4 regions of the Bacillus sp. CIS52 genome follow, and region 2 is predicted to be linked to each of the others. Evidence: predicted binding sites of a transcription regulator. Region 2 holds the regulator's gene; each other region holds the start of a gene.

Region 1 (7,747 bases), on a different contig from region 2:
GGTGACTCCCTGCAGCTTGCCCAAGCAGCCGAAAAAAATAAAGAGGCGGAATATATTGTGTTTTGCGGCGTGCATTTTATGGCGGAAACGGCTGATATGCTGACTGATGATAACCAAACTGTCATTTTGCCCGATATGCGTGCCGGCTGTTCGATGGCTGATATGGCTGATATACAGCAGACAGATAAAGCATGGCAAGAGCTTCAAGAGCTGTACGGTAACACCATCATTCCGTTAACATATGTTAACTCGACGGCGGAAATTAAAGCATTCGTCGGGCGGCACGGCGGAGCAACTGTCACTTCTTCGAATGCCCGGAGCGTGTTGGAATGGGCTTTTAAACAAAAGGAAAGAATTTTATTTTTGCCGGATCAGCATTTAGGCAGAAATACAGCATATGACCTCGGCATTCCGCTGACAGAAATGGCTGTATGGGATCCGGCTCAGAACCGATTGCTTACCGACCACCCGGAAAACATTAAGGTCATCCTTTGGAAAGGACATTGCTCCGTACACGAAAAATTCACAGCGGAAAATATTTCTCAGCTGAGGCAGCGGGATTCTGACATACGCATTATCGTTCACCCGGAATGTTCGCGGGAAGTGGTCTCGCTAAGTGATGACAGCGGATCTACCAAATACATTATTGATACGATTGAACAGGCTGAGCCGGGAAGCAAGTGGGCTGTCGGCACGGAAATGAATCTTGTGCAGCGCCTCATTCAATCGCACCCGGATAAACAGATTAAATCACTGAATCCGGATATGTGTCCGTGTCTGACAATGAATAGAATCGACCTTCCGCATTTATTGTGGTCGCTTGAGCAGCTTGAAAAAGGCGAGCCAAAGGGTGTCATTAAGGTTCCGGAAGCGGTTCGGACAGAAGCGCTTCGTGCGTTGAACAGAATGCTGAGCCATACGTAAAAATAAAAAACTCCCCTCCTTTCCAAATTTTTTATCATCATGCCCAGCTCGCCTGCATATAGTGTGAAGAAACGTATTGTAATGACAAATGTACCGTTCACGTTTTGTGCATAGGAGGGGAAAACGTTGAAAATTCATATCGTTCAAAAAGGCGATTCGCTCTGGAAAATAGCTGAAAAATACGGAGTTGATTTTGAAGAATTAAAGAAATTGAATAATCAGCTGAGCAATCCAGACTTAATTATGCCTGGAATGAAGATAAAGGTGCCTTCAGAAGCCGTTCCGGTCAGAAAAGAACCAAAGGCAAACTTCGGAACGTCTGCGCATAAGCATGAGCATCCATATGCCAAAGAAAAACCGAAATCAGTTGTGGACATTGAAGACACCATACCGGAAGAACCAAAGCCGTCAATTCCGTATGTGCCGCCGATCCCTGAAAAGCATGAGAATGTGCTGCCGAAAGCTGATATGAATCAGTATTATCCGACCAATCAGCTGTTTCAGCCGTGGTCGCCTCCTAAGCCGGAGGAACCGGTGACACATTTTGTCGAGCCGAAAGAAAAAGAGCATGACAATAACATTCCACAACAGGAGGAAATGATCAACATGGAAAACGCGAATTACCCGAATATGCCAAAGGCGCCTGAAGCCGGAAAGATGGAAGAAGAAAACGCAGCTTATCATCTGCCGAACATGCCAAACATCCCGAATGTCCCGTTTCCGAATATGCCGGCCGTTGAACCGCCTTTTATGCATTATCCGATTCCGTGCATGCCTTGTCCTTGTCCGGTTCCGGTGACACCGATGCTGCCGGGTTCGGGTTTATGCCATCCGTGCTTCCCGGTAGGCGGAGGTTTCGGCGGTTATGGAGGAGGTTATGGAGGCTTTCCGGTAATGCCGATGCCGTTACCGTACGGATTCCATCATCACGGATTCCATCATCCGGGATTTGGGCCGCAAGCTGGTTACGGTGAATATGAAAACCAGGCCCATGAAAATGCAGAGCATTTTGATGGTTTTACATCTGGTTTCGGCGGTGCTCCATACGGACATATGCCGTATTACGGCGGCTATTCATCACATTACGCAAACGAGCCGCATCACGATGGAAAATTTAAGGACGATGATTGCGGATGCAATGATTCGCATCACCATCATCACCACCACGGTTCACATCATCATGGTTCACATCACCATCACGCCAATATGCCTGTGCAGCCATATCCGAATATGGGCGCAAATGCCGGATATTTTATGCCTTACGGCGGAGCAAATCCCAATGCCGCGCCGAATCAGCCGAGTCCAAATCAAGTATTCGGACGGCCGGAGGAAGATGAAGACTAATGTATCGGGACGATGTATGTCGTTCCTTTTTTTATGTCCGAAGAAGAATGGACATAACTGACAAGCTTAAACCCGCCGCCGGCCGCACATCCTAAACATGAGCGGAAAACGCTCACACAGCGATGAATCCACGGGGGGTTTTTCCATTGGGCAAAAAACTGATGACAATCGCAGGCGTTTTAGCCGTGACTGCAAGTTTAACGGCATGCGGAGCAAATAATGCCATGAATGACGGACGCTACAATCAGACAACACGTCCGGTCGGGTATTATTCAAATGACAATGATAACGGCAGACGCCAGTACGGAATGGACCATCAAGGACCTGTTTCCGAAATGATGGAAAACCGAAACGGCCGCCGGGATACGACAAACGTGTCTTACCGAAATGCGCCGAATAACGGGGTTCCGTTAACAACTGACGGCACATATAACGGCCGCAACGCCAATACGCCGCCGGCCGCTATGTCTTATAATGGGTATGACAATGCCGAAAACATCAGAATGGCGGCAAAAATTGCAAACCGTGTGAAAAAAGTAAAAGGCGTACAGGATAGTCAGGTCGTCGTGACTGACACGAGAGTCGTCATTGCCGTCAGAACAAATCATCCTTTTACGAAAAATGATGATAAACATGTCAAACATGCAGCCAAAAAGTTCGCGGACGGCCGCGCAATTCAAGTATTTACTGATAACGCCACTTTTACAAAGCTTCAAGACATGAACAAAAACAGCCGTTAGACGGGACTGCCGGATGATTTCATCCGGCAGTATTTTTTTCATCATTTCTTTACATATTCTTAAAACGCTCTTTATATTGCGCTGTTAACATAAAAGCAAAATAAAATGTAACGGAGGAGCCGGGATGAAAAAAACGGAGCGCGACAAAAGCTGCGGGACAAAAACTGTGTATTTGACTGTAAGAGGATACCGACTCAAACTGACGCCCGGACAGATGAAACTGATATCAGCCTGCCGGGCATAATAAAGCGGGGCAGCCTTCATAAGAGGGCTGCTTTTTTTTCGGCGAAACCGTCAAAAGAAAGAAAACGGTTAAGCACCGGCATCTTTGGTCAAACTAGCATCAAGAGTTTGATTGAATAAAGAGGTGTTATTGGTGAAACGAATTTGCGGTGGGCGTCTTTTATTTATGCTTATCTTATCAGCTGCAGTCCTGATTTGCGGAGGAAACAGTGCATACGGGGCAGAGGTCGAGCATTACGGGCCGCTTCGGGTGCACGTCCAGCTGGAAAAGGTTTATCTTGACGGTGATGTCGGCATCGAACATACGGATGAAACCGTTTTGGCGATGGAAGACTTTTGGGCCGCATACGCCGGCTGGACGCTCGTTGAGCAGAAAAAAGGTTTCGTCCTTTTCCGTAAGCATGTTGATGATATTTCTCCGCTCAGTAAGGTAAACGGTTATATCGGTGTCACGGACGGAGGGGTGATTTCCACTTTTCACGGCCGTCCCGGATCGCTGTCGGAGCCGATCCAGTCTTTCTTTCAAATTGATTTAGAGCGGTTGGAAAGCCGATTGCAAAAGCATTTGGAGCATGGTATACCGTACAGGACAAAAGCGGAGTTTGAGAGCGTGATCGATCATATTAAGACTTACAGCGGCTGACTTTGACGCAAGACATGTGACACATGTCTTTTTTTTCTGAACGGAAGGTGGCAAAGCGAACATACGTTAACTTTTCTATAAGACTTTGGCTGTTTTTGTGTTACAATGATAAGCAGTCAAAGAGGTGAATAGGTGTGATTGAATTCGTGAAGGGGACGATTGATTACGTATCTCCCCAATACATCGTGATTGAAAACGGCGGAATCGGCTATCAGGTCTTCACTCCGAATCCGTTTATTTATAAGGTAAGCAATCAAGAGACCATTTTTACGTATCATCATATAAAAGAAGACGCCTTTTCTCTGTACGGCTTTTCAACCAGGGAAGAAAAAGCGCTTTTCACAAAGCTGCTGAACGTCACCGGCATCGGGCCGAAAGGGGCGCTCGCCATTCTCGGTTCCGGTGATCCGGGAGCCGTCATCGAAGCGATTGAACAGGAAGATGAAGCCTTTTTGGTGAAATTTCCGGGTGTGGGCAAAAAGACGGCGCGGCAGATTATTCTTGATTTAAAAGGCAAACTGGCCGATGTCGTGCCTGAAATGATTGACAACCTGTTCAATCATGAAGCGCGCATTGAAAAACAAGAGGCTGAAACGGCGCTTGACGAGGCCCTTGAAGCGCTCAGGGTTCTCGGCTACGCCGAAAAAGAAATTAAAAAAGTGCTTCCTCACTTAAAAGAGGAAACGGCGCTTTCAACAGATCAATATGTGAAAAAAGCATTGCAAAAATTATTAAAGTAAGGTGATGTTCATGGATGAACGGCTCGTTTCAAGTGAAGCAGACAGCCATGAATCAATAATCGAGCAAAGCCTCAGGCCGCAGAATCTCGCCCAGTACATCGGCCAAAAGAAGGTGAAAGAAAATCTGCGCGTCTTTATCGATGCGGCGAAAATGAGGCAGGAAACGCTTGACCACGTTCTTTTATACGGGCCTCCGGGTCTCGGAAAAACAACGCTTGCGTCGATCGTGGCCAATGAGATGGGTGTGGAGATGCGGACAACGTCAGGGCCGGCCATTGAAAGGCCGGGAGACTTGGCAGCCATTCTGACGGCGCTCGAACCCGGTGATGTGCTGTTTATAGACGAAATTCACAGGCTGAACCGTTCAATTGAAGAAGTGCTGTACCCGGCGATGGAGGATTTCTGCCTTGATATCGTCATTGGTAAAGGCCCGTCCGCCCGCTCCGTCCGTCTTGACCTTCCGCCTTTTACGCTGGTAGGAGCGACGACCAGGGTGGGATTATTGACCGCACCGCTCAGAGACCGGTTCGGGGTGCTGTCGCGCCTTGAATACTATACGCAGGAAGAGCTGACAGATATCGTGTCACGAACGGCTGAAGTATTTGAAGTGGATATCGAAGAAGCGCCGGCTCTGGAAATCGCCAGACGGTCAAGGGGAACGCCGCGGGTTGCAAACCGGCTTCTCAGAAGAGTGAGAGATTTTGCCCAGGTGCTCGGCGACAGCCGCATCACTGAAGAAATCGCTCACGACGCGCTCGAACGTCTTCAAGTCGATGCGCTCGGCCTTGATCATATTGACCATAAGCTGCTGATAGGCATGATTGAAAAATTCAGCGGCGGTCCGGTCGGCCTTGATACGATTTCCGCGACAATCGGCGAAGAACCGCATACAATAGAGGATGTGTACGAACCGTATCTGCTGCAGATCGGATTTCTTCAGAGAACGCCGAGGGGACGGGTCGTGACCCCGGCTGTATATGAGCATTTTCGATTGGAGGCGCCTGCCTGTGACTGATTTTCCGAAGGTTCTCATGGTTCTCGGTGCTGTTTTGCTTATTGCCGGCGCAGTCTGGCACTTTGTCGGACGGCTGCCCGGAGATATTTTCGTTAAAAAGGGAAATGTCACATTTTTCTTTCCCGTTGTTACTTGTATTGTAATCAGTGTGATACTATCCATCCTGCTCAATTTTTTCGGCAGAATGAAATAACAATAGACAGAATAAAGGTGAAATGATGAAAGTCGATTTATTTGATTTTGAACTGCCTGAACGCCTCATTGCCCAAGTGCCGCTGAAAGAGCGTGACGCATCGCGGCTGATGGTGCTTGACAAACAGACGGGCGGGCTGACAGACAGTTCATTTAAAGAAATTGTCAGCTTTTTTAAAGAAGGGGATTGTCTCGTCTTGAACAATACCCGTGTGCTCCCTGCCAGATTATTCGGCACAAAAGAAGATACGGGAGCGAAAGTGGAGCTCCTGTTGTTAAAACAGGAAGAGAATGACACATGGGAAACGCTTGTAAAGCCGGCGAAACGCGTAAAAAAAGGAACGGTCCTGACATTTGGGGACGGCCGGCTGACAGCGGTCTGCACGGAGGAACTTGATCACGGCGGCCGGAAAATAGAATTCCGGTATGACGGGATTTTTTACGAAGTGCTTGAATCGCTCGGTGAAATGCCGCTTCCTCCTTACATTAAAGAGCAGCTTGATGATAAAGAACGGTATCAGACCGTCTTTTCAAAAGAAATCGGGTCCGCCGCAGCCCCGACTGCCGGACTTCATTTTACGGAAGAGATTCTGGACGAGCTGAAGCAAAAGGGTGTGCGGATTGAATTTATCACCCTGCACGTGGGACTCGGCACATTCCGCCCAGTCAGTGCGGATGATGTGGAAGAGCATAACATGCACGCGGAATTTTATGAAATGACGGAAGAAACCGCCGCCTCTTTAAACGAGGTCAGAAAGTCGGGAGGGCGCATCGTGTCGGTCGGGACGACATCCACGCGCACCCTTGAAACCATTGCCGGCGAGCATGACGGCGTATTTACCGCTTCAAGCGGCTGGACGTCGATCTTCATTTATCCGGGATATGAATTTAAAGCGATTGACGGCATGATCACCAATTTTCACCTGCCGAAATCTTCGCTTATCATGCTTGTTTCTGCGCTTGCCGGCAGAGAGCATGTTCTTTCTGCCTACCGTCATGCGGTAGAAGAGGAATATCGTTTCTTCAGCTTTGGCGACGCCATGCTGATTATCTAATTTGAATGACAGGAGGCCTCATACAAAGTGGCTGAACAACCGATACGTTATGAATTTATAAAGGAATGCAAACAAACGGGAGCGCGCCTGGGCAGAGTTCATACGCCCCACGGCTCCTTTGAGACGCCTGTATTTATGCCGGTCGGCACGCTTGCTACGGTAAAGACGATGTCTCCGGACGAGCTGAAATCTATGGATGCGGGTATTATTTTAAGCAATACGTACCATTTATGGCTCCGCCCCGGACATGACATTGTAAAAGAAGCGGGCGGGCTTCATCAGTTTATGAACTGGGACCGCGCGATTTTAACGGATTCCGGCGGTTTTCAGGTCTTTTCATTGAGCAAGTTTCGTAATATAGAAGAAGAAGGCGTACATTTCCGCAATCACTTAAACGGAGACAAGCTGTTTTTATCTCCGGAAAAAGCGATGGAAATTCAAAACGCCCTCGGTTCTGATATCATGATGGCCTTTGATGAATGTCCTCCGTATCCGGCAGAATATGATTACATGAAACGCTCTGTCGAACGGACCAGCCGCTGGGCGGAACGCTGCCTGGAGGCGCACGGGCGCTCTGATGAGCAGGGGCTGTTCGGAATCGTACAGGGCGGAGAGTATGAAGACTTGCGGACACAAAGTGCCAAAGACCTGGTTTCACTTGATTTTCCGGGTTATGCCATAGGCGGATTATCTGTCGGCGAGCCGAAGCACGTCATGAACAGAGTGCTTGAGTTTACAACTCCGCTTTTACCGAAGGACAAGCCGAGATATTTAATGGGTGTGGGTTCACCGGATGCCTTAATTGATGGCGCCATCCGCGGCGTGGATATGTTTGACTGCGTGCTGCCGAC
Region 2 (7,747 bases):
TCCATATATAACGGCAGCCGTCTTTCGTCCATTCTGTTTCAGGCAAATGATCATAAGCCGGGGATGTGATATCGATACCATGCAGACCTGCGTTAACCGCTTCAACATTCTTGACCCAGCCGTATTGCACATTGGCAAACGTTAAACAGCTGGAAAATTGTCCCCCGGGGTTTCGGACTCCGCATTGACGATCAGGATTCCAGTCTAAAGTCATGCCCTGGACAAAAATATTACGGTTTCCATTTTCGTAGTTATCATTGGTTATAACCCATTCATATGCGGGAGTGTCCTCATGGAGTTTAATTACGGTAATCCCTTGTCCCTCACCGGAGATGGTAGTCCACGACGGAAGTTTTATCCCTTGAACTAAAAATTCTCCTGCGGGAACATTTACTTTGACGCGGCCGTTCCCGATCGCTCTCCGAAAGGCTTCCGTATTGTCCCGGCCGTCAGGGACCGCTCCGTAATCCTCTACATTCACTTCCCGGGTGATTTTATTCATAAGCATTTCGTATTCTGTATCAAGCCGTTCTTTTAAAAGTGAGGTGACCATTCCTTCCGCCGTCACTCGGGCATCTGCGATCTCAAGATTATCATCTGTTGCGGAATGCTTAATAAAATTTTGCATCCTTGCTTTGAGATGTTCCAATTCAGAGGAATGCGAAGGGCGAGACTGCAATGCGGCGTTTAAAGACGGATCAGGAAAGTTTTTAAATTGAACCATTCTAAAGACACCTCTTTCTTTTGATATAAGCGCTTGACGCAGGGGAGCAGAAAAAAGCCGCGCGCCTTATGCGCTTATTCATCAAATTCTTTGTTGAGAACGAAATCCCTTTTAAAATCAGATTGAATTTCAAAAAAACGCCAATATTTCAGGTGAAAGATCAAAACGAAGAAAGTTTTTGAAAACTAGTATAAAATTTACCTTTATATAGAGTGTGTATTATAAGTGGAGCTCTCCTGTGAAAACGATGGAAAAAGATTGTTGGGGGACGTTATGATAAGTAAGGAAAGCAGAATTGCGGCTGCAATATTAGCATTTTTCTAGGGGGTTTCGGCATTCATAAGCATTTATTGAATATATTATTTATCTCTGCGGAAGCGAACAAGTATTTGATCAAAAGTATAATGATTATTATGACCAACAGTAATCAAAAGCCTGAGTGGGATATCCCGCTTATCGGTTTCTTCTCAATTAAGCGTTTTCTTTTCTTCGCATTAAATCCTTTCCTCAGCTGCTCAGTTAAAATGGTATAATGGTGCACGGATTGGTCATTAATACGACTAAAATAGGGAATCAAAAGGAGCGGCGAACATGACTTTACAAATTAAAATTAAATATTCAGATGATACACAAACGAGAATCAGTAAAATTGAACAGGGCGATTGGATCGATCTACGGGCTGCAGAGGATATAACAATCAAAAAAGGTGAGTTCAAACTTATCCCGCTCGGAGTTGCGATGGAGCTGCCGGAAGGATATGAGGCCCATGTCGTTCCGCGTTCAAGTACATATAAGCATTTCGGTATTATTCAGACAAATTCAATGGGTGTCATCGATGAATCTTATAAAGGTGACAATGATTTCTGGTTTTTCCCGGCATACGCACTTCGGGATACCGATATTTCCAAGGGAGAGCGGATCTGCCAATTCAGAATCATGAAGAAAATGCCTCAAGTGGAATTGATCGAAGTGGACAAGCTCGGAAACAATGACCGCGGCGGTCTGGGATCAACAGGCACAAAATAAAACGATTAAAGACTGCTGTTAAGCAGTCTTTTTATTGATTTCGAAGCGCCAGCTGCGCTAGCATATTGATGAATGATTTCCCGATATTCCTTCTTCAGCATTCCGTCTATCTAGAAGATGCTCTGATGTTTTTATTCTTTAAGATGAACGGAGGTCTTGTCCAGCGTATATAATATTGTGACAAAAGTGTAAACAAAAGAAAGGATGATGTTATGAAAAAAAGGGTTAGAAGAGAAGACCGTAAAGCTGCTGGCAAAGAGGCAGAGCAGAAGAAACCGTCCAAAGTCACCCTGTTCTGCCGTTCGCTTCAAAGGCTGAAGCATTTGTATTGTAACATAAACATACAATTGCCATCAATAACCAAAAAAGGAATTTTAGTTTTAATTTTATCGTTTTTGTTTCTGCCGTTTTTACGGGCTGATGCCGCTTCAGATACTTACGGCAGTTTCGATGAATTAAAACTGCATGAGGCCCCCTCCGTTTTTTCTATTTCATCGAAAGAACATGACCCTTCTGTTCTCATATTAGCTATACACGGCGGAGGCATAGAGCCGGGTACCAGTGAGTTGGCTAGAAAAATTGCCGAAAACCGGAGCCTGTATTTATTTGAAGGGCTAAAATCAGCCGGCAATGCTGAGCTGCATTTGACCAGTTCGCATTTCGACGAACCTAAAGCCGTTCAAATGGTGAAAGAGCACTCAAATGTCATTTCATTGCACGGTTACGGCAGCGACGATAAAAAGATAAAAATCGGCGGTACAGACAGAGAACGGGCCGAACTTTTGACAGGTGTGCTGAAACGAAACGGGTATCCTGCCGTTCTTCTTGGCATAAATGATAAATACGCAGGTGTCAGTCCGAACAATCTTGCCAATCAATCTTCATCCGGATTAAGTATTCAAATCGAAATGAGCACCGGTTTTAGAAAATCACTGTTTGATACTTTTACGCTTAAAAGCAGAGCGTCCACACAAAACGATACCTTTCTACAATTCACAAAAACGATTTCTGATTTTATCAATGACAATTATAAATAAGCACGCGGCTTTTTGCCGGCGGAGCTTTTTCTTTTGAAATTTATGAAACTTTAAGTTCTTAAGATCGTATACATAACTGACAGGATGAAAGAAAAGAGGTGGGCGAATGAAAGTGATGATTGGGTCTGTCATTCTTCTTGCCATCATCGGATTCGGTTTATGGCTGATGCTGAGTCCAATCTTTAAACAAGTGGGAAGCGGAGCCAAAAAATTTAAAAAGTCATGGGAGGAAGAAGATCAGCATGAGCGAAAATAAGCGGAGAAACACAAAAAAAATACTCGGCGGTGTGATTATAGGCGCAGCCCTTTTAATTGCGGGCGTTACGGCGTCATTATTTATTGAAAAAATACCGAATGGTTATGTCGGAGTCGTATACTCACCGAACGGCGGGGTAAAATCCGAAACTTTGGATCAAGGCTGGCACTTAGTCGGTTTGTTTAATAAAGTAACGGAATATCCGGTGCGTATGCAGACCGTAAATAATGAAAATATAAAAGTGGCAACCTCAGACGGTAAAAATATTGAAATGGATATCGCTTACAACTATGTTGTGCAGCCTGATAAAGTAGTCGATCTGTTTAACAAATTCGGGGCGGTAGACGTTGAAACGATTGAAAATACATATTTAAAAACAAGACTGTGGGACGCGGCGCGAAAATCAATCAGCAAATACTCGGTTATTGACACATATGGGCAAAAATCTGCAGAAGCCGCTGCCGATGTTCAAAAAAGGTTTGCTGAGGATATGAAGAACCTTGGATTTTTAATTGATGATCTGACGCTTGGCGTACCGAAGCCGGATAAAGCCACACAGGAAGCCATTGATGCAAGAGTGAAGTCTTCACAGGAGCTTGAACGGACGCAGACTGAAATTAAAATAGCTGAAGCAGAAGCGAAAAAGAAAAAAATTGAAGCGGAAGGGATCGCTGATTATAACCAAATCATAAAAAAATCAATGTCTGATGAAATGATCAAATATAAATGGATTGAAAAATGGGACGGAAAAACACCGAAAGCGACAGGCACAGACTCACTGCTGCAGCTGCCGCTGGACGATCAGAAGCAAAAATAAAAAGAAAGGAGGCGGATGCCTCCTTTTTATGTTTTTTCTTCAGAATCTTTTTCAGGCATTAATTCTTCAGACGCCTCGGTTTGATATCTCAATTGTGTGCTGTCTGTCCCTGTTTCGCCCTGATAATCTTCAGGCAGCACAAATTGCTGCAGATACCGGTGGAAAAATGCTTCAAAAACAGAAAGGCAAAATGCAGAAATAACCGCTGCCGCTGCAGGGGAGACATTAAACCCGCCAATGTTCATTAGAAATATCCATAATATAATGAATGAAATTCCGAAATCAGCTGCAACGGCTGTAAAATTGCTTGTTCTCGGCAGAATCATGCAATCACCCAAAAAGTAAGTGATCAAACTTAAAATCAAGGTAATAAACAGAACGTTTAAAAAAGTTACTTGGTACATCAGATCCAGGACAATGTACAGCAAAGCAAGTGTGAGCGCTGTTTTAGAAGCGAAAGCAATTACATGTTTCATTTGAACCACCTTCGTTATTTCGTTTAGTCTTCATTGTAGGCAATCAGCAAATTTTTAAACTGGTATATAGTGGTTATGAAGTGTGCGTTTAATAAAATGTAAATAGACATCACCATATTCACAAGTTAAAATATGTAAAAAAGGGGGATGCAAAATTGAAAAAATGGTGGATATGTATTGCTGTTTTTTTATTATGTTTTTGCGGAGTACACTCAGCTGAAGCGGCTACCACTGAATTCGGATCAAAAACAAGCTTCATTATGGAGGGAGATGCAAAAGAGTTTTTTATTGAAAACCCGGGGGCTGTATCAGCTGATGATTACCTATTAGGATACAAGTTCACCATTGTGAACAATTCTTCATGCAATTTAAACGTAAAACTCCAGCGGATGGCGCTGAACGGAAACTTTTATACATTAAGTTCTAAAAGCTACAGCGGCAGCTGGTTAAACCTAAGTGCCCAGGACAAAAAATCAATTGATCCGTATCACAAATACAGGATTCTGATTGAAAGCTCTTCAAACGTCTGTGAACCTGTTCATATTAAAGGGTTATACGGCGTGGAATATTATCATTTTGAATGAAAATAGATACCCGCAAAGGCAGCGGGTTTTTTTACACCTCATCAAAACCTATTGTACTATGTACTAAATTTTCACAAATACAATGTAATCCGCCCGCTCCAGGTAAAGATAAATATATATCAAAATCAGCGCGCACAAATACAAAAGTTGAAAAATGGATAAAAAGTTTCCTTAGGGAAACATTATTTGTTGACTTCAAAAGTGAGATGACAGATAATAAAGATGTAAGTTTTTCCTCCTTAGCAGGTTCGTTTCTTAAGCCAGGGCGAATCTGCTCTTTTTTTGCAAAAGAAAAACCCCTTTCAGAGGGGTTTTACGATAAATAAAGTTTAATAGAATTAATGAACGGCTCTGAATACGCCGATCACTTTCCCTAAAATACTTACGTTTTGCAGGATAATCGGTTCCATCGTCGGATTTTCCGGCTGCAGCCGCACATAATTGTCTTCTTTATAGAAGCGCTTGACCGTGGCTTCATCATCTTCGGTCATAGCCACCACGATTTCCCCGTTATTGGCCGTGCTCTGCTGTTTGACAATGACGTAATCTTTGTCAAAAATGCCGGCGTCAATCATACTTTCTCCCATGATTTCTAACATGAATACGTGTTCTCCCGGAGGAACCATCCGGTCAGGAAGCGGAAAATACTCGTCGATATTTTCAACAGCCGTAATCGGAATACCAGCCGTCACTTTTCCGATGACCGGGACATTGACAACCTGGCTTTTCGGAATTTGGACTTCTTCTTCATCCAATACCTCAATCGCTCTAGGTTTAGTAGGGTCCCGTCTGATCAGGCCTTTTGTCTCCAGCCGCGCCAAATGTCCGTGCACGGTTGAACTGGAAGCCAGTCCTACTGCTTCTCCTATCTCTCTTACAGAAGGCGGATATCCTTTCGTTTTTACCTCTTCTTTAATAAAACGCAGGATATCAAGCTGCCTTTTTGATAGCTTCGTCATATTTCGCACCTCAAAACGTCGATTTTAAGTAGATTATAGCATGATTTTCCTGACAGTACAAACATAGGTTCGAAAAAAACGATTGACAGAAACGTTTGTTCGTATATACTGAAAGGTATAAAAAGCGAACAAACATTCTGGAGGTTGTTTAAATGGCGAAGGAATCTATCATATTTGTCGGACTGTTTACTGCGATTTTAAGTGCCGTTATTTTACTTGTTTCATGTGCGGGAAATGATCAGGCACTCAGCCAATATGTTAAAATAAAGGTTCAGGACGGAGATACTCTGTGGTCACTTGCGGATCAAGTAGCAGAGATGAAAAATATTAACAAAGAAGATTTCATTGAGTGGGTGACGGAGAATAATCATCTCCAAACTGCTGATATAAAGCCCGGAGACGAACTTATTCTTCCGGTTAAGAAGGAGCATCCGGCCGTATATCAGCTGGCCATTGTCAATTAGAGAGGAAAGAGAGAAATGAAGGCGCTCATTTATGCCCGGGTAAGCACAAACAAAGAACAGCAGCAGACGTCTTTAAAAAGACAGGAAGAGGAGCTCAGTGAGATCGCTGCGGCAAACGGCATGGAAGTCGTAAAAGTCATTTCAGAGAAAGCCAGCGGTTACGAAATGGACCGCGACGGAGTATTTGAAATGCTTGATGAAATTAAAAAGTCACATATTGACGCGATATTGGTGCAGGATGAAACAAGACTGGGAAGAGGAAACGCCAAGATCGCGCTTTTGCATTGTATTTACAGGGAGAACGTAAAGATATATACGACGGCTCATAAAGGTGAGCTGGAGCTTTCCGAAGCTGATACGATGGTACTCGAAATCGTCAGTATTGTTGAGGAATATCAAAGGAAAATTCACAATATGAAAATCCGGCGGGGAATGAAAAGAGCCGTAAAAAACGGTTATAAACCTGAACGGAATCTGAAAAACAGACATGAAAACAGCGGAAAAGAAAAAAAAGAGGTCCCTGTTTCGGAAATTATCAGGCTGAGAGCCAACAAGCTTACCTTTGCAGAAATCGCGGCTACCTTAAGAGGATTCGGCTATGATGTATCCAAAGCCACGGTTCACCGGCGTTTTCAGGAATATATCGCAGACAGTGAAGGCAGCTGACATGCTTCAGTTGTAAAAAAGACTATGTTTTAGTAGTATATAATCAACACGCACCAAAGGAGCTTATTATGATTTCTAAAGAAAAAATCGCAAGAATTAACGAATTGGCTCAAAAAGCTAAATCAAACACGATAACCGATGAGGAAAAAGCCGAACAGCAAAAGCTTCGCCAGGAGTATTTGAAAGGGTTCCGCTCCTCAATGAAAAATACGTTAAAGAGCGTAAAAGTTATTGATCCGGAGGGTAATGATGTCACTCCTGAAAAATTAAAAAGGGAACAACAGAAAAATAATCTTCATTAAACAGAAAGAATACGGCAATACGTATTCTTTTTTGTATATACTAATATCAGGCTGTGATTTGCGACAATTTTCAACAAGTTTATCTCAAATTTAAGCTGAAAGAGTTGAGAAAAAGTCAGCATCGCTTTATGATGAAAAGGTACAACAATAAGGAAGGGGATTATAATGGATACAATTGAAAAGAAATCAGTTGCCACCATACGTACACTATCTATAGACGCAATTGAAAAAGCTAATTCCGGACACCCAGGGATGCCGATGGGAGCTGCTCCGATGGCTTACACGCTGTGGACGAAGTTTATGAACGTAAATCCGCAGAACCCGGGATGGTTTAACCGCGACCGCTTTGTTTTATCAGCAGGACACGGTTCAATGCTTTTGTACAGCATGCTGCATTTAAGCGGGTATGACCTCAGCATTGAAGACCTGAAACAGT
Region 3 (7,747 bases), 150 kb from region 2:
AACGGGGCGGGAGCTGTTGAAGCACGAGCTCAGCATGAACCTCATGCTTGAATGTCTCTTCGGAAAAAGCTCACCGCATTACGGCGACTTGTACGACAAAGGCTACATTGATGAAACCTTCAGCTTTGATTATACGGCTGAATACGGATTCGGTTTTGCCTCTGTCGGAGGAGATACACCGGAGCCGGATAAGCTTGCTGACGAATTAAAACAGATGCTGCTTGATGCGGGATCAGCCGTGACTGCGGAAAAACTTGACCTGGCGAGAAAAAAGAAAATCGGGTCATTTTTAAAAGCGCTCAATTCGCCTGAATATATCGCCAACCAATTCACGCGCTACGCCTTTTTAGATATGAGTCTGTTTGATGTTGTAACCGTACTGGAGCAGATTACCCTGGAAGACGTAGAGCGGGTCATTAAAGAAGAAGTGTCAGAAGACAGGCTGACAGTCTGCAAAGTCGTGCCAAAATCATAAAAAAACATCCCTCACGCCCTGAGGGATGTTTTTCTGGGGAAAGAAGGAATGTTGATTGATGAAACAGACAGCGCTCGTCACCGGAGCAAGCGGCGGAATCGGACAAAGTATAAGTGAAGTCCTCGCAAAAAACGGATATGACGTGCTTTTGCATTATCATTCTAATAAAGAAGCCGCACACAGGCTTGCGGAAAGGTTGAGCGCATCATTCGGTGTAAAAGCTTCCGTTATTCAGGCGGATCTGTCCTCACCGGAAGGCGCGGAGACACTCAGCCGCTCCGTTAAACAGCCTGTGGACGCTCTGATATTAAACAGCGGCAAAAGTCATTTCGGCCTGATTACGGACGTGACGGATGACACGGCCCGGGAGATGGTGCAGCTGCATGTGACGAGCCCGTTTTTGTTGGCGCGTAATCTGGTGCCCGGCATGATCCGGAAAAAAAGCGGTGGCATCGTCGCGATCGGTTCCGTATGGGGAGAAACAGGCGCATCGTGCGAAGTGTTATACAGCATGGTCAAAGGAGCGCAGCATTCGTTCGTCAAAGCGCTTGCCAAAGAGCTTGCTCCGAGCGGCGTCCGCGTGAACGCAGTCTCGCCGGGCGCCGTTGATACAAATATGCTTGATCAGTTTACGTCTGATGAAAAAGAAGCATTGGCAGAGGAAATACCCGCGGGCCGGCTGGCAAATCCCGAGGAAATCGCCGAAGCGGCAGCGTTTTTATTATCGGAGAAGGCTTCCTATATTACCGGACATATATTATCGGTAAACGGCGGCTGGCACTGCTGAAAAAAATGTGTGTATAGTTTGCATCTGCACGGACAAAATAATTTTGTAACAACAGATGAAATGGAGGAAGCCAACATGTCAGTATTAGAAAACTGGGATAATTGGAAGAATTTCCTTGGTGACAGATTGAACTATGCACAGGAAAAAGGGATGAGTGATGAAACGATCACTGACCTCGCTACAGAAATCGGCGGTTACCTTGCGAACGAAGTCGACTCGAAAAACCATCAGGAAAAAGTGCTTGCTGATCTTTGGAGCGTTGCTTCTGAAGATGAACAGCGCGCCATTGCAAATATGATGGTGAAGCTTGTTGAAAATAACAGCACTCATTAAGAGGGGAGGATTTCTCCTCTCTTTTTTTATGTTTTCCTCTATAGAGCAACATTCTTCTTTCTAATTAGAGAAAAATGTTTTATGATAAAGGAAGGTAAAAATTTGCCACAATGGAGGGGGTATATCATTTGGCAAAGCTCGAATGGTATTTTGAATATGAAATTCAAGTGAACCGCCCCGGCCTGCTCGGGGATATTTCATCTCTTCTCGGGATGCTGTCAATTAATATTGTCACAATTAACGGTGTCGACCTTTCCAGAAGGGGAATGCTGCTCAGATGCCGGCATATAGATCAAATTAAACGATTGGAATCAATTTTAAAAACAATGGAGACCATTAAAGTAACGAAGCTGAGAGAACCGAGGCTTCGCGACCGTCTCGCAGTCCGTCACGGAAGATACATTCAGCGTGATGCCGATGATAAAAAAACCTTCCGCTTTGAAAGGGACGAGCTTGGCCTTTTGGTTGACTTTATGGCTGAGCTGTTTAAAAAAGAAGGGCACAAACTGATTGGAATCCGGGGAATGCCGCGGGTCGGAAAAACGGAGTCCATCGTTGCCTCAAGCGTCTGCGCCAGCAAAAGATGGCTTTTCGTATCTTCAACGCTGTTAAAACAAACAATTCGCAGCCAGCTGGTTGCCGATGAATACAGCACGGAAAACGTGTTTATCCTTGATGGCATCGTTTCGACAAGACGGGGCTCTGAGCGCCATCTTCAGCTTGTCAGTGAAATTATGAGGCTCCCGGCGACAAAGGTCGTGGAGCACCCGGATATTTTTGTTCAAAATTCGGAGTATACGCTCGATGATTTCGATTATATTATCGAACTCAGAAATGATCCTGACGAAGTCATTACATATGAACATGCAGAAGAACCGCAAATATTTGATCAGACCGGTTTTTCAAGCTTTGATTTTTAATATTGGAAGGTGTTTGTTGTGACAGAATTAGCAATCCGGCTTAAAGAAGCCAGAGAGGAAAAAGGGATGTCATTGGATGAACTCCAGGCGGCGACGAAAATTCAGAAAAGATACTTAACCGCTCTGGAAGAAGGCTCCTATGATGTCATTCCCGGCAATTTTTATGTGCGGGCGTTTATCAAGCAATACGCAGAAGCTGTCGGGCTTGATTCAGACCAATTATTTGAAGAATATAAAAAAGACATCCCGAACACGTATCATGACGATGTGTCGGAGAAAATCTCCGGTCTCGCCATGCAAAGGGAGCTGCCTAAGTCCTCAAAGGCGGCGGAATGGCTTCCGACCGTTCTTATTGTCATCGGTGTGATTATCGTCATTGCGATCGTGTATGCGATTATCCAGTTTGGAATTAGCAAGTCCGGGCAGACTGACAGCAATAAGGCCGTCACCCAAAGTGAGAGCAAGTATGAGATTCCTAAGGATTCTGCGCTGAAAAACGACGGCAATACAAATGACGGAGCGCAAACTGACAGCAAAAAAGACAAAAAAGCGCCAGAGCAGAAAAAGAAAGAAAAGAGCAGTGAAAAGACAGAGATCAAAGCGGCCGGAACAGAAGGCTCAGCTTCTTCATACAATGTTTCCGGAGCTGATAAGTACAAGCTTGAACTGATTGCTTCCGACAACGCTTGGATCCGCGTCCGTGATGACAGCGGCGGTTCATTAAAAGAAGGGACGCTGCAAAAAGGCGAAACCTACAAAAAAGACATCACAGATCAAAAGCAGATTGAAATACGCACGGGCTATGCCCCTAACCTGAAAATTAAAATCAACGGAGAGGTTCTGTCCTATGAACTCAATCCGCATGATGTGATGGCGCAGACCATAACAATCAAGATGAAAAAATAAAAGGGGAAAAAGTCATCTGAACGATTAAGATGACTTTTTCTTCACGTCCGAGTACATATTATTGGAGGGGCTTTATGTTTAACTTACCGAATAAAATCACACTGGCAAGAATCGCTTTAATTCCTGTATTTATGATTATCATGCTTGTTCCTTTTCAGTGGGGCAGCCTTCATATAGGGGATGAATCGATTCCGGTCGCACATCTTACGGGAGCTGTTTTATTCATTATCGCATCAACGACTGACTGGGTGGATGGCTACTACGCCAGAAAGCTGAACCTCGTGACAAACTTCGGGAAATTTTTAGATCCGCTGGCTGACAAGCTGCTTGTGTCCGCGGCATTAATTACGCTTGTGCAGTTTGACCTTGCGCCGGCATGGATGGTCATCGTCATCATCAGCCGCGAATTTGCCGTAACGGGACTAAGACTTGTGCTGGCGGGAACGGGGGAAGTCGTAGCCGCCAATATGCTGGGGAAAATTAAAACATGGGCTCAGATCATCGCTGTTGCAGCGCTTTTACTTCATAATCTCCCGTTTGAGCTCGTTTCTTTCCCGTTCGGCGATATCGCTTTATGGGTGGCCGTGCTCTTCACAGTCATTTCCGGCTGGGATTATTTTGCGAAGAACTGGGATGCGTTAAAAACATCTAACTAAGAAAGAAGGACTTGAACATGGAATTAGCAAAAAAAGCGGAAATCATTGCAGTCGGCTCAGAGCTTCTGCTCGGACAGATTGCCAATACGAACGCTCAGTTTATCAGTAAAGAGCTGGCGGAAATCGGCGTAAACGTGTTTTACCACACCGCTGTCGGTGACAATCCGGAGCGGCTTAAGCAAGTCATCCGCATTGCCGAAGAGCGCTCGGACCTGATTATTTTTTCAGGCGGCCTCGGACCGACCAAGGACGATTTAACAAAAGAAACCATTGCAAACACGTTGGGACGCCCGCTCGTTCTGAATGACGAAGCGTTCCGGTCGATTGAAGAGTATTTCGCGAAAACAAAACGGACCATGTCGCCGAATAACCGCAAACAGGCGCTCGTTATTGAGGGCTCGGACGTTTTGGCGAATCATTTCGGCATGGCGCCGGGAATGCTTGCAGAGCACGGATCAAGGCTTTATATGCTGCTTCCCGGACCGCCGAGCGAGCTGCGTCCGATGTTTGAAAATGAAGCGAAGCCGCTGCTTCTTAAAAAGCTCGGTTCAAATGAGAAAATCGTTTCAACCGTGCTGCGGTTTTTCGGAATCGGTGAATCTCAGCTTGAAGCTGATTTAGAAGATATCATTGACGCGCAGACGAATCCGACGATTGCGCCGCTTGCCGCTGACGGCGAGGTTACGCTTCGTTTAACGGCGAAACATGCCGATGAAAAAGAAACAGAACGGCTTTTAAAAGAAACGGAAGCCGCCATTTTAGAACGTGTCGGTGAATTTTTCTACGGATATGATGATACGTCCCTGGTGAAGGAGCTTTCAAAAGCATGCAGACAGAACGGAATCACGATTTCCTCTGCCGAAAGCTTTACAGGCGGACTGTTTTCAGAGTGGGTGACTGATTTAAGCGGCGCGTCTCAACTTTTTGCAGGGGGCGTTGTCTGCTATTCCGACAGCGTGAAACAGCATGTGCTCGGTGTGAAAGCCGAGACGCTCGCAGATAGCGGAGCGGTCAGCAAAGAGTGCGCGCGCGAGCTTGCCGCCGGTGTCAGAAAGCTGACCGGAAGCGATATCGGTATCAGCTTTACCGGAGTTGCGGGTCCGGATCCGCAGGAAGGGCATGCCCCGGGCCGCGTCTTTATCGGCATTTCCGCGGAAGGAAAAGAAGAGGTGCATGAATTTAACTTTGCCGGATCAAGAACCGGCATCAGAAAGCGTGCCGCTAAATACGGCTGCCATCTCATTTTAAAAATGCTGGATCAAAAATAAAGTTTTAAAAGGGCGTTTTCTCTGATTTTTAATTTTTACGAAGGGAATTATGTTCTTTTGAAGAAAAGCGAACGCGGAAAAAATCCGAATATGCGTTCGCTTTTTTCTTGGCAAATGTCAGTAAACAAGGTATAGTATATGTAGTGGCAAGATAAAGGAGGAAAAAAATAAATGAGTGATCGTCAGGCAGCCTTAGATATGGCTCTTAAGCAAATAGAAAAACAATTCGGCAAAGGTTCCATCATGAAGCTCGGGGAAAAAACGGATACAAGAATTTCAACGGTGCCGAGCGGCTCCCTTGCACTTGATACCGCTCTCGGAATAGGCGGATACCCGCGCGGACGGATTATTGAAGTGTACGGACCTGAAAGCTCAGGTAAAACGACCGTAGCGCTTCACGCCATCGCTGAGGTTCAGGAAAAAGGCGGACAGGCAGCATTTATTGATGCTGAGCATGCCCTTGATCCTGTTTATGCGCAAAAGCTCGGTGTCAATATCGAAGAGCTGCTTCTGTCTCAGCCGGATACGGGAGAGCAGGCGCTGGAGATTGCTGAAGCGCTGGTGCGAAGCGGAGCTGTTGATATCGTAGTCGTTGACTCTGTTGCGGCGCTTGTTCCAAAAGCTGAAATAGAAGGTGACATGGGTGACTCACACGTCGGTTTACAGGCGCGTCTCATGTCTCAGGCGCTCCGTAAGCTTTCCGGGGCCATCAATAAATCTAAAACAATCGCAATCTTTATTAACCAGATTCGTGAAAAAGTCGGCGTTATGTTCGGAAATCCGGAGACGACACCGGGCGGACGCGCGCTGAAATTCTATTCTTCCGTGCGTCTTGAAGTGCGCCGTGCCGAGCAATTAAAGCAGGGCAACGACGTGATGGGGAATAAAACGAGAATTAAAGTCGTAAAAAACAAAGTCGCTCCTCCGTTCCGTACGGCTGAAGTGGACATCATGTACGGTGAAGGAATCTCCAAAGAAGGGGAAATCATCGACCTTGGAACTGAACTTGATATCGTGCAAAAAAGCGGATCGTGGTATTCTTATGAAGAAGAACGCCTCGGACAGGGCCGTGAAAATGCCAAGCAGTTCTTAAAAGAAAATAAAGACATCATGCTGATGATTCAAGAACAAATCCGTGAACATTACGGTTTGGACAATAACGGTGTTACGGAAAAATCGGAAGAAACTCAGGAAGAGCTTGAATTTGAAGAATAAAAGCACGATCAAAAGGGCGGAATAAGCAATTTCCGCTCTTTTTTTGTGTGTTAAAAAAAACACTGGCTGTTTCGGAAAATTTTATCTGAAATGTTACAACTTTTTTCACCCTTCACTCGTCTAACATCATGGCGAAAGTTGAAATTATATCTGAGGAGGAAAAAAGATGACGAGCCCCCGCCGCACAAGAATTAACAAAAAAAGAAAGAAGAAATTGATGAAAACGGGAGGGCTGTTTCTTTTTCTGCTGCTTGTCACTGTTTTTATTATGATCTGGACCGTCACAGCGCATCACCGGGAGAAGGATTCTGTTAAAAGTGCTCCCACCGCTCAATCTGATTCTTCAAATGACCAGACTCAACAAAAAAAAGAAAAGACGCAAAAAGAGAAAACACCTAAATCAATCGATCACAATAAACGAATCAGCAATTACTTGCAACAGATCGGGTTCAGCGGCACAGCAATGGTCGTAAAAGATGGAAAAGTTGTGCTGAAAAAAGGTTTTGGCTATGCGGACCGAAAACAAAAAATCAAAAACAATCCGGAAACATCATATTATATCGGTTCTTCACAAAAGGCGTTAATTGCGACGGCTGTCCTGCAGCTTGAAGAAAAAGGGCTGCTTCAGACGAGTGACCCCGTCAGTACATACTTGCCGAATTTTCCTAACGGCACGCGCATCAAACTGAAAAACCTGCTCAATCATACGTCCGGCATAAACGGACATATTGAGGGTCAGGGACCGATTTCTCCCATTGATTTAATTAAGGATATAGAATACCGCGGAATTAAACGGCAGCCTGGGGTTTGGGATTACAGAGATTCCAATTATTCAGTGCTCGCCTATATCGTATCTCAGGTCAGCGGGGAGTCATACGAACAATATATAAAAGACCACGTATTCAAACCGGCCGGAATGAAGCATGCCGGATTTTACAAAACATTTGCTGAAGCCAAATATCCTGCCGTCGGCTACAAAGTTGATGAGAGCGGACAGCTTGTAACGCCTCACATTTTGGACTTATCGCAGCTGTATGGGGCGGGCGACATGTATATGAGTGCTGAAGATCTTTATAAATTTGATAAAGCGGTCGTCAACGGTACGCTTCTTTCGAAACAAAGCTTTACAAAAATGTTCACAGCCGGAAGCAGTGCCGCTTACGGCATGGGATTTTACATTGATCCGG
Region 4 (7,747 bases), on a different contig from region 2:
TCAGCCGGGCTGCCGCAGCGGTCGCAAGCCGTCCTGTAATACTTCCCGAGCTTCGGGTTCAGTCCGTAATTCGCCGTGATTCTTCTTCCGCCCTTCCCTTTTAGAGCCAGCGAAAATTCCGTAAAGTTCGCTTTCTTCAGAAGCATTTCATTATATTCTCTGCCGATTTTTCCTAAGGAATGCGCATCAGAATTTGTTAAAAATGTATACGGATCAAGTTCCGTTAATCGTGAAGCCATGTCAGTGTCGCAGCTTAATCCGAGTTCCGCCGCGTCAATAAGCGCCGGGTCGAAAACTTCTGTCAAAGAAGATCTGACCCCTTTTCCGTACAGGCTTTTATGCGGGGTGAACATATGGGCGGGAATAAACAGCCCGCCCAATTCCTTTGTTTTCTTTTGAAGATTCAAACCGGTCTCGTAAATACGCTGGGAACTGAGATGGATATTTTTAAGCCTTTTTGCGAGCCACTCAGAAAACATCTTCATTTCGGCAAGAGCCGGCATAAAGACGAGAACGTGAATCGGTCCGCGGCATGTGTGATCATAAATTTCAAGCTCACTGCCCAACAGAAGCGTCGTATTCCGATAGCGGATGCCGCCTTCTTTCAGCTCACGGTATCTGCCTTCATCAATTCCGAGCTCGATTTCTTCCAAGACTTCCGGGGAATGGCAGTCGATGATGCCCAATAGTTCAATTCCCTTCCCCTCGCTTGCTTCTTCCAAAATCCGCTGCAGCGTCAACGTTTTAGCCCCGGTGATTTTGACCGGTCTTCCCGTATAGGTGCGCCCGATATGAATATGCAGATCCGCATAAACGGTTTTCATCATTTTTCCTTCAGCGCTTCTTTCAGCTGGAGATACTGAATCGCGTATGCCGTTTTAGCGTCATACACCCGGCGGGATTCAACCAGCTTCACGGCCTCTTCAAGCGTGACCTGCATCACTTCGACAAATTCATCCTCATCCAGTTCGCGCTTTTCTTCAAGCAATGAAAGCCCTTCAGCAAGAAAGAGGTGCACGATTTCATCAGCAAATCCGGGTGATGTATAAAAAGCGGTGATTTTCGTCAAGGTTTCCGCCGTATATCCCGTTTCTTCTTCTAGCTCTCTTAATGCGGTATGTTCGGGCTCTTCTCCTTTTTCCAGCTTGCCGGCCGGAATTTCAACGATTGTCCGTTCCAGCGGCTTTCTGAACTGGTTCACCAAAATGATTTTTCCTTCTTCGGTTATCGCAAGTACGGCCACCGCTCCCGGATGTTTGACGATTTCCCGCTTGCTTGTTTTTCCGTTCGGGAGCTCTACATCCTCTAAGTAAAGATCTATGACTTTCCCGTCATACAGCTTTTTTTTCGCAAGTGTTTTTTCTTCTAAATGTTTCATCATGTCATCTCCCGTTCTGTCTCTCTATTATGCCTCATATATTTTATCATACATGCATAAGAGGGAGGTGCTTTTCGATTGAAGGTGTACCGGAAGGATAAGAGCATCGTATTGGTCGGAAAGGCTTGGGAAGTGCGGGCTAAATTGAAAGAGTACGGACGGACATTCCGCTATGTCGGAGATTGGATCACCGGGCCTTAACAGTTGAAAACTTCGCGCCTTTATATTACGGTCAATAAAAGACCATAAAAAGGAGCAAAATGATGAGAAAACGCAAATTGGGACGTTCTGATTTAGAAATAAGCGAAATCGGGCTCGGCTGTATGTCGCTCGGCACGGATAAAGCTAAGGCGCTGTCTATTTTGGATGAAGCGATCGAGCTTGGAATCAATTATTTAGATACCGCTGATCTTTATGATTTCGGCAGAAATGAGGAAATCGTCGGGGAGGCCGTCAAAAACCGCAGACACGACATCATTTTAGCCACGAAAGCCGGAAACCGCTGGAATGATGAGAAAGACGGCTGGCATTGGGACGCTTCCAAAGGATACATAAAAGAAGCGGTCAAAAACAGTCTGCGCCGGCTGAAAACGGACTATATCGACCTTTATCAGCTGCATGGCGGCACGATGGAGGATCAGATTGATGAAACGATCGAAGCGTTCGAGGACTTAAAACAGGAAGGTGTCATCCGGTATTACGGCATTTCCTCGATTCGTCCGAATGTCATTAAAGAATATGTGAAAAAATCAAATATCACAAGTATTATGATGCAATACAGCCTGCTGGACCGGCGTCCCGAGGAGTGGCTTCCCCTTTTAGAGGAGAACGGAATCAGCGTCGTCGCCAGAGGGCCTGTCGCTAAAGGGCTTCTTACGGAAAAACCGCTCGATCAAGCAGCCGCAAGCGTAAAAGAGAACGGCTATTTAACATATTCTTTTGAAGAACTGGCAGAAACCAAAAAAGCGATTAACGCTGCCGTGCCTGATCTGAGCATGACGGAGCTTTCTCTTCAATACTTGCTTTCACAGCCGGCCGTCGCTTCTGTCATCACCGGAGCAAGCTCGCCTGAACAGCTGAGAGAAAACTGTTCGGCTGCAGAAGCCCGGCGTTTAAGCAGTCAGGAAATCAAAGCCCTGCAATACCATACAAAACAGGACGTATACGAAGCCCATCGTTCTTAAACAATAAAACCGGCACCTTGTCAGATGCCGGTTTATTTATATTTGTGCCAATCGAGACTGCTTTCATTCAGCAGCTCTTCAAAGCTTTTATTTTTTTCTTTTTCTTTTCGTTTTCTGATTTGTTCCGCCTTTTGCTGCGCTTGTTTTTTCTCGTCTTCTTCCTTCAGCTCACTTTTCATTTGCAAAAGCCTGGCCTTCAGATCTTCCTCCAGATTGTCTTTTAAGCTGTGTTTTTCTTTAGGCAGCTGCTTTTTCATCATTATACCCCCGTATCTGAATAATGGTGAAGTAAGTGTACCATGGAGCGCCGGAGGCCGGCAACGTTCATAGGGAAGGATTTTTCATATTAAAGGAGGGTGCCTGCGTGAAAAAATGGCTGGCGGTGTTCGGTTCGGCTTGTGCGGTCTTTTTGGCCGCCGGATTTGCTTTTACGAATCTGATCATGTTTATGAAGAAAAAGACGGATGAAGACATCATAAAAAGAGAAAGGGCAGACTGGCGTGGGGTATTTGATTCCTTTCAGGCCATGGAAAAAGAAGAGGCCGTCATCTTGTCACGCCACGGGTATGAGATCAAAGGCTTTTACATCGCCCCGCATCGTACGGCAAACACGATGATTATTTGTCACGGTGTTACCGTCAATTTGTTTAATTCATTGAAATACATGGATTTGTTTCTGGATTTAGGCTGGAATGTGCTCGTGTATGACCACCGCCGGCACGGAAAAAGCGGCGGTCGAACAACGAGCTACGGTTATTTTGAAAAAGATGATTTGGAAGAAGCCGTGAATTGGGTGAGAAACAAAATCGGGGACGGCGGCCAAATCGGTATCCACGGCGAATCAATGGGAGCGGTGACGGCCTTATTATACGCGGGAGATCATCAGGATGGAGACGGCGCTGATTTTTATATTGCGGACTGTCCGTTCGCAAGTTTTCACGATCAGTTAGCCTACAGACTGAAGCGGGAATTCCGGCTGCCTCGGTGGCCGCTGCTGCCTTTGGCTGATTTCTTTTTGCTGGTGAGAGAAGGATACCGCATCCGTGACGTCTCGCCTTTATCGGTTATCAGCCGCATCCGGCAGCCCGTTCTGTTTATTCACAGTAAGGAGGATGATTATATACCTCCCGCTTCCTCCGAAATGCTGCACCGCAGAAAACGCGGCCCGAAGATGCTGTATCTGGCCGAATCGGGCGGTCATGCCATGTCGTACACCAAAAATCCCGAGAGTTACCGTCAAGCCGTGCAAACCTTTTTAGATGCCATAACGCAAACGTAAAAAAGCGAAAGAACGTATACTTGTTCTTTCGCTTTCCCGTCATAAAACGTCGGTAATCCCGTCCATATTTTCTCCGATCCAGTCAATGGCGAGGTCGATTGTCGAAAACTCCTGCGCTTTGAAGGTCATCTCATCCTGAAGCAGCCAGACATCCTTTTGTACGGATTCAGCGCCTCCGATGGACCAGTGCAGCAGACTGTACGGATGGTTGTTGTTCAAAAAGGATACCCACGTTTTATGCTGTGCCGTCTGTTTAATGGCTTTCAGCTTTTGATTCACTTTCAGTTTCTCCCTGCTTTACTAATATGCTCATTCTCGGGCTCAGCATTTCTGCCGGGCTTTTTAAGACGAGCGTTTTTGCCTTTTCATTGTAATCGATTGTCATTTCCTCGTCAAAAAACACTTTTTGTGAGGTCTGGATGTAAAGCGGAAGTCCGTTGGTTTCAATGCGTTCGCATTGTCCCGTTAATTCGTCCGCCAGCCAGATGGCCGGCACGCCGCTGACCGCGCACCCGCAGCCTTCTGCGTCATAGCGGAGCTGCGCTTTTTTCTCCGGGTTGGCGTCCATTGCCTGCAAAAGCGTGTGTTTCGCGGCATCTGTCACATGTATTTGCATAGGTGATCCTCCGTATTTCATTTTCGCCATTGTAGCATACCGGACCGCTGTATGCATTGTTTCTGCTTTCTTTACTGCAGCCCGCTCTCCCAGTCCTTTGCCTCTTGTTCAGCCGCCTTGATCCAGTCCTTTTTCCCTTCAATATACTTTGCCATATCGTACGGGTATGTCTCAGCGAGCCCATTTTTCAGCTTCATGTATTGAGCCGCTTTTTCAGGCTTTGCGGTGAGGTAATCCCGGAACAGCAGATGACGCCCCACGTCCGGATGGCCTGTTTCATATATGTGGACGTGGTGTGTGCGCTTGTTGCCGCCTTTTTGAAAGAAACGCCGGCCCTCTATCCCGTTTTCTCCTTTCGCCTCATAGCCGAGTGCTTCCAGCTGAGGACTGAATCGGTCAGCGTCCGAAATCTCTTTAACCTCCGCCAGTATATCAATGACGGGTTTTGCGGCCATCCCGGGGATGGAGGTGCTGCCGATGTGGCTGACTGAATGAAGTGCGGGGTCGAAGATTCGGATCAAGTCCGCCTTCTCTCTTTCAAACATCTCTTTCCATTCCGGCTTGTACGGAACAACTTCCGCTTTCCTCTTCGGATAAAGATGAAAAAACGAAAGGGTCAGCCCTTCCGGCGTCTCAGTCTGTCCGGCTTCCGTGAACCCTGCTTTTAAATAGAGAGAGACTGCCGGAACGTTTTGGCTGGCGGTAGCCGTCTCTATTTTTTGGGCGTCCCGGTTTTGGTCTATCACAAATTGAATAAGCGCCCGTCCGATTCCTTTCCGAAAGCCGGATGGGTGCACCGTCAGCCGGCATATGACAAGGTCATATCCCTTTTTTTCATACGAAATGACGCCTGCGAGCTGATCTTTTACTCTGAAACCGGCAAACGTCTCCTGTGACCGCTGTATGTCTTCGGCTGTTTCATGCAGCCCGGGAATGCCGAAAAAGCCGATCAGCTCGGCTTCTTTTTGATAAGAGCAGCGCTGAACCGCCGCAATTTCCCGCGCCGTCTGTTCTTGTGTATGCCGTAAAAATGTAATCAATCTTCCGCCCCTTTTGACGCAAACATCCGCTGTGACTCCGTCTTCGTAATGCGGACCGCGTACGCTTCATACCAGGCGCTTTTTCCTTTTTGTTTTGCCGCCCGGTGGTCAGTATGGTCTTTCCACCTTTTAATCGCCTCCAGGCTGTCCCAGTAGGAAACCGTGATGCCGCAGCCGTTTTCCTCCCGAACGCTTTCCGCGCCTAAAAAGCCCGGCTGTCCGCCTGCCAAATTCATCATGCGCTCTGCCGTATGCTCATATTCCTCATCATATTTTCCCTTTATTGATGAAAAAACGACCGCATAATAGGGCGGTTTGGGCGTATCAGCTAAAAAACCCATATTCATCCCCCCCTACATATATTTCACAAACAGAATCCGGTCTTCTCCCGGACCGTCATAATTCGCAAAAACAGGGATTCCGTTTACGGTTTTGGTTCCTTTTTCAACTTCAAAGCCTAATTTTGTATGATAAGCGATTGATACTTTATTGACAGGCGCCGTCACGCAATTGACTTTTGTGCAGCCCCTTTCTTTCACCGTCTCCATAAATCGGTCATAGAGCTGTTTTCCAATTTGCATTTTTCTGAAATCTGGATGCACACCGGAAAAATGAATGTATGCCGTCTCAGGGTCTGATTGTGACTGAAACCCGATTAAAAAACCGGTCATTCCCTCCGGCCCGAACGTAATAAAGCTTGTGTCCTGAAAATGTTCAAAAAACAAGCGCGGCAGTTTGTCTTTCATCTGCCTGCCGCCCCACCATTCATTCAAAACAGACGTAACCATTTCATAGTCTTCAGAGGTAATTGTTCGAATATCCATTATCGATTGACTCTCCTTTTCGTCCGGCAAAATGAATGTCAGCTCTTCTCCTTGGAATATAAAAAATTATATGTGGGTTGTTTGCAATTGTAAATGATTTCTTTTCAAGCAGACGAATCAGCCCGTCTTCCAACCGGGGAATGATTTACCAGTATAAACATGGTCATTGTTCGGGTAAAATGAAAAACAGAACAAATGTTCCCGGAGGTTTTTTTATGGCTGATATTCTTCTTGTTGATATGCAATCGTTTTATGCGTCTGTGGAAAAAGCGGAAGCGCCTCATCTTAAAAACCGGCCCGTCATTGTCTCGGGAGATCCCGAAAGACGCAGCGGCGTCGTGCTTGCGGCTTGTCCGCTCGCCAAACGATACGGCGTAAAAAATGCTGAACGGCTGGGGGAAGCGCAGGCCAAATGTCCAGACGCCGTTATCGTCCGGCCGCGGATGCAGCGGTATATTGATGTCTCCGTTATGATTACCGAGCTGTTCGAGCGGTATACCGATCTTGTAGAACCCTACTCCATCGATGAGCAGTTTCTCGACGTGACCGGGAGCAGGCGGCTGTTCGGTGATCCTTTTACAATCGCCAAAAACATTCAACAAGCGATTATGTGTGAATTCGGAATTTATGCCCGTGTCGGCATCGGGCCGAATAAGGCGCTTGCGAAAATGGCTTGCGACCATTTTGCCAAAAAAAACGCATCCGGCATTTACAGATTGGATATGTCAAATATCAGACAGGATCTGTGGCCGCTGCCGGTCGGAAAATTATTCGGCATCGGAAAACGGATGGAGCATCATTTAAGGCGGATGGGCATCAGCACGATCGGCGGGCTTGCCGCGCATCCTCCCGAACTGCTAAAAAAGCGCTGGGGCATTAACGGCGAATTGCTTCAGCGGACAGCCCGCGGCATCGATCCCTCTCCGGTCACCGTCAACACGCACAGCCGGCAAAAAGCGATCGGCCATAACATGACTCTTCCGAGAGACTACAGCCGCTTTGAGGATATCAAAGTCGTATTGCTGGAGTTAAGCGAAGAAGTGGCCCGCCGCGCCCGTTTTAAACAATACATCGGCCATACGGTTTCAGTCAGCATCAGGGGCGCCGATTTTGATTTCCCTTCAGGTTTTCACAGACAGAAAAAGCTCGTCTCTCCGACCAATTTCGGAATGGATATTTTTAAAACGGCGGTCAAGCTCTTCAAAGAGCACTGGAACGGGGAGCCCGTCCGCAGCGCCGGCGTCGCCCTTTCCCAGCTGGAGCCCTGTGATTATGTTCAGCTGAGCCTGTTCGATGCCCAGGAAAAAAAGATCAGTCTCGGCAAAGTATTGGATGATATCCATGAGCGGTACGGCCCTGCGTCGCTGCTCCATGCCGTGTCGCTGACAGAGGCCGGCCAAGCCTTTCACCGGGCTGAAAAAATCGG

What was found. The regulator LexA, encoded in region 2, represses DNA repair genes until DNA is damaged. The targets are predictions, from matches to a motif close to CGAACATATGTTCG.
Region 1: a site for LexA is predicted at 3,951-3,964, ahead of ruvA (Holliday junction branch migration protein RuvA). Genes of this name have one in related genera too.
Region 3: a site for LexA is predicted at 5,431-5,444, ahead of recA (recombinase RecA). Genes of this name have one in related genera too.
Region 4: a site for LexA is predicted at 6,510-6,523, ahead of ACH32G_RS12905 (DNA polymerase IV). Genes of this name have one in related genera too.

The regions. Positions count from the first base shown of each region.
Region 1 covers NZ_JBIUFR010000002.1:285,906-293,652, forward strand. Annotated here, with positions in the region: gene nadA (quinolinate synthase NadA) at 1-924, shown strand, start outside; gene safA (spore coat assembly protein SafA) at 1,051-2,268, shown strand; gene ACH32G_RS11320 (YhcN/YlaJ family sporulation lipoprotein) at 2,415-3,008, shown strand; gene ACH32G_RS11325 (hypothetical protein) at 3,133-3,252, shown strand; gene ACH32G_RS11330 (intercompartmental signaling factor BofC) at 3,418-3,894, shown strand; gene ruvA (Holliday junction branch migration protein RuvA) at 4,029-4,634, shown strand; gene ruvB (Holliday junction branch migration DNA helicase RuvB) at 4,645-5,649, shown strand; gene ACH32G_RS11345 (DUF2905 domain-containing protein) at 5,642-5,842, shown strand; gene queA (tRNA preQ1(34) S-adenosylmethionine ribosyltransferase-isomerase QueA) at 5,868-6,896, shown strand; gene tgt (tRNA guanosine(34) transglycosylase Tgt) at 6,924-7,747, shown strand, end outside.
Region 2 covers NZ_JBIUFR010000001.1:125,165-132,911, reverse strand. Annotated here, with positions in the region: gene ACH32G_RS00385 (peptidase G2 autoproteolytic cleavage domain-containing protein) at 1-724, opposite strand, end outside; partial or broken gene ACH32G_RS00380 (hypothetical protein) at 998-1,151, shown strand; gene ACH32G_RS00375 (dUTP diphosphatase) at 1,316-1,750, shown strand; gene ACH32G_RS00370 (poly-gamma-glutamate hydrolase family protein) at 1,963-2,787, shown strand; gene ACH32G_RS00365 (hypothetical protein) at 2,894-3,043, shown strand; gene ACH32G_RS00360 (prohibitin family protein) at 3,030-3,860, shown strand; gene ACH32G_RS00355 (YndM family protein) at 3,887-4,336, opposite strand; gene ACH32G_RS00350 (hypothetical protein) at 4,492-4,920, shown strand; gene ACH32G_RS00345 (hypothetical protein) at 4,917-5,246, shown strand; gene lexA (transcriptional repressor LexA) at 5,259-5,879, opposite strand; gene yneA (cell division suppressor protein YneA) at 6,032-6,343, shown strand; gene ACH32G_RS00330 (YneB family resolvase-like protein) at 6,359-7,009, shown strand; gene ACH32G_RS00325 (DUF896 domain-containing protein) at 7,078-7,311, shown strand; gene tkt (transketolase) at 7,477-7,747, shown strand, end outside.
Region 3 covers NZ_JBIUFR010000001.1:276,879-284,625, reverse strand. Annotated here, with positions in the region: gene yfmH (EF-P 5-aminopentanol modification-associated protein YfmH) at 1-475, shown strand, start outside; gene ymfI (elongation factor P 5-aminopentanone reductase) at 534-1,262, shown strand; gene ACH32G_RS00855 (DUF3243 domain-containing protein) at 1,338-1,595, shown strand; gene ACH32G_RS00850 (DUF3388 domain-containing protein) at 1,724-2,515, shown strand; gene ACH32G_RS00845 (helix-turn-helix domain-containing protein) at 2,534-3,421, shown strand; gene pgsA (CDP-diacylglycerol--glycerol-3-phosphate 3-phosphatidyltransferase) at 3,496-4,077, shown strand; gene ACH32G_RS00835 (competence/damage-inducible protein A) at 4,095-5,345, shown strand; gene recA (recombinase RecA) at 5,517-6,560, shown strand; gene ACH32G_RS00825 (serine hydrolase domain-containing protein) at 6,727-7,747, shown strand, end outside.
Region 4 covers NZ_JBIUFR010000003.1:37,827-45,573, reverse strand. Annotated here, with positions in the region: gene ACH32G_RS12960 (TIGR00375 family protein) at 1-824, opposite strand, end outside; gene ACH32G_RS12955 (NUDIX domain-containing protein) at 824-1,378, opposite strand; gene mciZ (Z-ring formation inhibitor MciZ) at 1,457-1,579, shown strand; gene ACH32G_RS12945 (aldo/keto reductase) at 1,642-2,562, shown strand; gene ACH32G_RS12940 (YqkE family protein) at 2,595-2,819, opposite strand; gene ACH32G_RS12935 (alpha/beta hydrolase) at 2,927-3,841, shown strand; gene ACH32G_RS12930 (DUF2552 family protein) at 3,881-4,120, opposite strand; gene ACH32G_RS12925 (iron-sulfur cluster biosynthesis family protein) at 4,095-4,457, opposite strand; gene ACH32G_RS12920 (GNAT family N-acetyltransferase) at 4,529-5,497, opposite strand; gene ACH32G_RS12915 (antibiotic biosynthesis monooxygenase family protein) at 5,494-5,838, opposite strand; gene ACH32G_RS12910 (GNAT family N-acetyltransferase) at 5,851-6,321, opposite strand; gene ACH32G_RS12905 (DNA polymerase IV) at 6,537-7,747, shown strand, end outside.